Regions from separate parts of the Pantoea sp. SGAir0175 genome, predicted to be linked through region 2. Evidence: predicted binding sites of a transcription regulator. Region 2 holds the regulator's gene; the other holds the start of a gene.

Region 1 (3,115 bases), 1.1 Mb from region 2:
CAGCGGCGACGCGTAGGCCGGTCCGAGCAACATGTCCTGCCAGACATCAATCGCGGCAAACGCATAGCTGCGCAGGTAACCGAGCGGTGTAATGCCCAGCTCACGCGCGCGCCCTTCGCGCATCAGAATCAGCGCCGCCGCGCCATCGGTCAGCGGCGTGCTGTTGGCCGCGGTGACCGAGCCGTGGCGACGGTCAAACGCCGGACGCAGCTTTGCATAATCCGCCGCACTGGCGTTAAAACGAATATTGTTGTCCTGCTCAATCGGTGCTTTCCACGGCGGCACAAATGCCGGCATCACTTCCTGCGCCAGCACGCCGGATTGCCAGGCCTGCGCCGCACGCTGGTGCGAGCGCAGCGCCAGCGCGTCCTGCTGCTCACGCGTGATGCCGTGCGTTTTGGCCATCTGCTCGGCGGTGTCGCCCATGCGTAAACCGGTGGAGTATTCCGCCACTGCCGGCGGCACCGGCAACAAATCGCGTGGGCGCAGGCGGCGTAAGATGTGTAATTTTTTGCTCAGGGTGCGGGCTTTGTTGAGATCAACCAGCGCGCGCGCCAGCGTTTTGCTGACGCCAATCGGCAGCACCGAGGAGGAGTCGGCGCCACCGGCAATACCTGCATCAATGGTCCCGGCCATCAGGCTTTCCGCCACGTTGGCCACCGCCTGAAAGCTGGTGGCGCAGGCGCGGCTCACGCTGTAGGCATCGGTGTGCACGCTCAGTCCGCTGCTTAGCACGATTTCACGCGCGATGTTGGGGGCTTCCGGCATCTGCACCACCTGGCCGAACACCAGCTGATCGATCACCTCCACCGGCAATTCGCTGCGCGCCATTAATTCGCTGACCACCATGCGCCCCAGCTCCAGCGCCGGAATGCCGTGAAAGTCGCTTGCCTGGCGGGCAAACGGGGTGCGTAATCCGTGGGTAATGGCGATACGTTCGCCCTGACGCGTCAGCAGCGGCTGCGCTTTGCTCATTGCACTCACCTGTAATTTACGACCTGAGCATCATTGCCCAACAGGTCTGACCTGATCATCAGTGTTAACCAGGTGTTGCTAAGTCGCCAATAACAGAAGAAAAAAAGTGCGAGGAGTAACACGAAAAAGAGGCAACGCTGCCGAAAAAGCGGGTCGGCAGCGGCGGGATTAGCGTAAGCCGAGCTGGAAAATCAGGGTTTCGGCCTGGCAGGCAAAGGTGAAATCGACGTCCAGGCGCACGCCGTCTGCTTCGTCGGTAAAGCGCGAATAAATCTCGCACGGATCGGACTCCACCTGGCGCGCTTTGGCGCTCAGCTCGGCCAGCATTGCTTCTGCCGCCTGACGGTCAGCGAACACGCCTGACCAGCTGGCGCTGCAATCGGTATTGTCCATCACGGTGCCCACGTCAACGCAGCAGCAGGCTGCCGTTTCGTTCGCACTACAGTTTCTAATGGCATCAGTCATGTTTTTCTCCTGACGATAAATCAACACTATCGGATCATTTTCTGCTGCAAAGTGTACGCCGGATGCCACGTCGCGGCTATCTTCCGCCCGCTAAGTGACGAATATCACACTAAAATTTGATCCAAAACAAATTTGACTCGCTATGCTGGAGCAGAACCGCAAGGATTTTGTTAAGCAGATCTGATTTTATCGATCAAAGCAGAAATATTTTAAAAACAATATTGCAACAAATACACAGGTCGGACCTATACTCGTCGCACTGGTCTGATATGTGTCTGTATCGTCAGTCCCTACAATCCGCCGTCCTTTGTTACGCGACGTAACTACGTTTAATAATAATTCAGATGAGGTTGTGGTCATGAACCATAAGAACCTGTTTGCAAAGTCAGCTGTGGCAGCTGCAGTGGCGCTCGTCTCTTCTCACGTCTACGCCGCAGGCTTTCAACTTAACGAATTCTCAGCAATCGGCCTGGGCCGCGCCTATTCCGGTGAAGGCGCCATGGGTGATACCGCCGCCTCTGCCAGCCGTAACCCAGCCACCATGGCCCTGATGGACCGCCCTTCTTTCTCCATCGGTGCCGTCTATATCGACCCGGAAGTGGATATCAGCGGTAACAGCCCGACCGGCAACAGCCTCAACGCCAGCAATATTGCGCCAAACCAGTGGATCCCGAACATCCATTATGTGCATCCGATTAACGATCAGTGGTGGATTGGCGCCTCGGCCACCTCGAACTACGGTCTGGCCACCGAATTTAATAACGGCTACACAGCGGGCGGCTTCGGTGGCAAAACCGATCTGATGACCGGCAACTTCAACCTCAGCACCGCTTATCGGTTAAATGATAACTTCAGCTTCGGCGTCGGCTTTGACGCGGTGTACGCCAAAGCGAAAATTGAGCGCTACGCCGGTGAAGCCGGTGCCCGCGCCGGTCTGCCGGCCGATACCCAGGTCGCGCACCTGAAAGGTGACGAATGGGGCTACGGCTGGAACGCCGGTATCCTGTATGAAGTGGATAAAAACAACCGCTTCGGCTTCACCTATCGTTCCAAAGTGAAGATCGACTTCGACGGCGACTATAAGAGCAATATCCCGCGCGCCTTCAACGGCACGCCGCAGGCGATTGCGCTGGGTCTGCCGTATGGCACCAGCGGCGCCACCATTCCGGGTTCGCTGACGCTGAACCTGCCGGAAATGTGGGAAGTGTCCGGCTGGCATAAAGTGGCGCCACAGTGGGCGGTGCACTACAGCCTCGCCTATACCAGCTGGAGCCAGTTCCAGGAGCTGAAAGCCACCGGCAGCAACGGCCAGACGCTGTTCTATAAAGATGAAGGCTACCGTGATGCATATCGCATCGCGTTAGGTACCACTTACAACTACGACGACAACTGGACGTTCCGTACCGGTATCGCATTTGATGACAGCCCGGTGCCGGCGGATAAACGCTCTATCTCGATTCCGGATCAGGATCGCCTGTGGCTGAGCGCCGGTGCGTCTTACGCCTTCACGCCGGACGCGTCGGTGGATGTCGGTGTTTCCTATATGCACGGTCAGCACGTGACGGTGAAAGAAGGTCCTTATACCTTTAATTCTGAAGGTAAGGCCTGGCTGTACGGCGCTAACTTTAACTACAAGTTCTGATAATCAGTGCAGCGGCCCATGCGGGTCGCCAGC
Region 2 (3,115 bases):
GCGTGGTACCGATTGTTAATCTGGAGTGGATTCAGAAACTGGTGCGCGACACCAGCGAGCGCGGCCATTCGCGCGAAGCGGTGATGGATTCGGTGGTGCGTTCGATGGAAGACTACATCAACTACATCACGCCGCAGTTTTCCCGCACGCACCTCAACTTCCAGCGCGTGCCGACCGTGGATACCTCGAACCCGTTTGCCGCGCGTGAGATCCCGTCGCTGGATGAGAGCTTTGTGGTGATTCATTTTCGCGGCCTGGAGGGCATCGCTTTTCCTTATTTACTGGCGATGATCCAGGGCTCGTTTATTTCCCACATGAATACGCTGGTGGTGCCGGGCGGCAAGATGGGACTGGCGATGGAGTTAATCATGACGCCGCTGGTGCAGCGGTTGATTGAAGGAAAACGTATTGAATAGCGCAGGCTAACGCGCCAGTTTCGCCGGGAGGAGCTGAGATCGGGAGCGCAGGGCCGCGCTCCCGGCTGGATTACAGCTCCACCACTTCGTAGCTGTGCGTTATCTCGACGCCCTTGCCCAACATGATCGCCACCGAGCAGTACTTCTCCGCGGACAGATCCACCGCGCGCGCTACCGCTTTATCGCTCAGCGCTTTGCCGCTGACAATAAAATGCAGATTGATATGCGTAAAAATGCGTGGCGCTTCTTCGCGGCGTTCCGAGGTCAGTTTGACTTCACAATCGGCGACATCGTTGCGCCCCTTTTGCAGAATCGACACCACGTCAATCGCGCTGCAGCCGCCCGCAGCCATCAACACCATTTCCATCGGGCTGGGCGCTTTATCACCGGAATTGCCGTCCATTAATACCTGATGACCGGATGAGGATTCTCCGAGAAAGGTCAGCCCTTCCACCCATTTCACTCGTGCCTGCATTATTCTTTCTCCTGAAGCGGCGGTTTTGCCGCCAGAGTACGCTTTCACCTGACAAACAGCAATGCAGACGCATCCCCCACCTGCTGAAGCGAGACAACAGGAGACAGGTTGCAAAAGCTATGCTACAAACAGTGCTGAAAATATTTTCGTCACGAAAGACGAAAGCGGGACGAATCAAAAGCATCGCTTACGAATCCACCCCCGAATAACTGTCCCTCACGGGAAACGCTGGACGATTTCACCGCCTGACAGGGAAAACTGCCCCCTGTATTTTGGGCACGATTACAACAGAGGATAATAGCGAATGGTTCTCGGCAAACCGCAAACAGACCCTACACTCGAATGGTTCCTGTCCCATTGCCATATTCACAAATATCCATCCAAAAGCACCCTCATCCATCAGGGTGAGAAAGCGGAAACGCTGTACTACATCGTGAAAGGTTCCGTCGCGGTACTGATTAAAGATGAAGAAGGCAAAGAGATGATTCTCTCCTACCTCAATCAGGGGGATTTCATCGGTGAGCTCGGCCTGTTTGAAGAGGGCCAGGAGCGTAGCGCCTGGGTACGTGCGAAAACCGCCTGCGAAGTGGCTGAAATTTCCTACAAAAAATTCCGTCAGCTGATTCAGGTCAATCCGGATATTTTAATGCGCCTGTCGGCGCAGATGGCGCGTCGCCTGCAGGTAACATCTGAAAAAGTCGGCAACCTTGCCTTCCTCGATGTGACCGGCCGTATCGCGCAAACGCTGCTCAACCTGGCGAAACAGCCTGACGCCATGACCCACCCGGACGGTATGCAGATTAAAATCACCCGTCAGGAGATTGGTCAGATCGTGGGCTGCTCACGCGAAACCGTGGGTCGTATCCTGAAAATGCTGGAAGATCAGAACCTGATCTCCGCACATGGCAAAACCATCGTCGTTTACGGCACCCGCTGATTTCTTCTCACCCACGGCGTGATGGCAACATCGCGCCGTTTCTGTTTACGATGAGCTGATGTGGCGTCGAATCATCTATCATCCGGAAGTTAACTATGCGCTGCGGCAAACGCTGGTGCTGTGCCTGCCTGTGGCGCTCGGCTGGCTGTTTGGCGATCTGCAAAAAGGGCTGCTGTTCTCCCTGGTGCCGGCCTGCTGCAACATCGCCGGTCTGGATACGCCACACAAGCGGTTCTTCAAACGGCTGATTGTCGGCGGCGCACTGTTCGCCAGCGGCAGTTTTCTGATTCAGTACCTCACGGCTTACGCTGTGCCGCTGCCGCTGATTCTGCTGGTGTTGCCGCTGCTGGTGGGCGTGACCGGTGAAATCAGCCCGCTGCATGGTCGTTTGCTGCCCGGCACGCTGATCGCCGCCATCTTTACCTTAAGCCTCGTCGGCCGTATGCCGATGTGGGTCCCGCCGCTGCTGTATATCGGCGGGACGCTGTGGTACGGGCTGTTTAACTGGTTCTGGTTCTGGCTGTGGAAAGAGCAGCCGATGCGCGAGACCCTCAGCCTGCTGTACCGCGAGCTGGCCGATTACTGCGACGCCAAATACACCCTGCTGACGCAGCTGACCGATCCGGAAAAAGCGCTGCCACCATTACTGGCGCGCCAGCAGAAAGCGGTCGATCTGATCACCACCTGCTACCAGCAGATGCATATGCTGTCGGCCAGCCGTGATAACAGCCATAAACGCCTGACGCGCGCCTTTCAGGTTGCGCTCGATCTGCAGGAGCACATCTCGGTCAGCCTGCACCAGCCGGAAGAGGTGCAAAAGCTGGTGGAGCAGAGCCACGCCGAGGCGGTGATCCGCTGGAACGCGAAAATCATTTCGGCACGGCTACGCGTGCTGGCCGATGCCATTCTCTATCACCAGCTGCCGGAACGCTTCCACATGGAAAAGCCGCTCGGCGCGCTGGAGAAAATTGCCCGGCAGCACCCGGATAATCCGGTCGGTAATTTCTGCCTCTACCATTTCAGCCGCATTGCGCGCGTGCTGCGCACGCAGAAGCCGCTGTATACCCGCGACCTGATGGCCGATCGCCAGCGCCGCCTGCCGCTGTTGCCGGCGCTGCGCAGCTACCTGTCGCTAAAATCTGCCGCGCTGCGGACGGCGGCGCGCTTTGCGGTGATGCTGATGTTCGGCAGCGCGCTGGCGCTGTTCTTCAATATTCCCAAGCCCTACTGGATTCTGATGACCATCATGTTTGTCAGCCAGAACGGCTACAGCGCCACGCGCGTGCG

The links. The regulator CRP, encoded in region 2, controls carbon source genes, mostly activating them, when cyclic AMP is high. The targets are predictions, from matches to a motif close to ATGTGANNNNNNTCACAT.
Region 1: C1N56_RS06295 (YfcZ/YiiS family protein) is a predicted target of CRP. The motif match lies at 1,533-1,550, and genes of this name have one in related genera.

Annotation. Positions count from the first base shown of each region.
Region 1 is NZ_CP028081.1:1,378,827-1,381,941, reverse strand. Features, by position in the region: gene fadI (acetyl-CoA C-acyltransferase FadI) at 1-975, opposite strand, end outside; gene C1N56_RS06295 (YfcZ/YiiS family protein) at 1,144-1,440, opposite strand; gene fadL (long-chain fatty acid transporter FadL) at 1,799-3,082, shown strand.
Region 2 is NZ_CP028081.1:298,298-301,412, reverse strand. Features, by position in the region: gene C1N56_RS01320 (phosphoribulokinase) at 1-416, shown strand, start outside; gene C1N56_RS01315 (OsmC family protein) at 487-891, opposite strand; gene crp (cAMP-activated global transcriptional regulator CRP) at 1,196-1,828, shown strand; gene C1N56_RS01305 (YccS/YhfK family putative transporter) at 1,887-3,115, shown strand, end outside.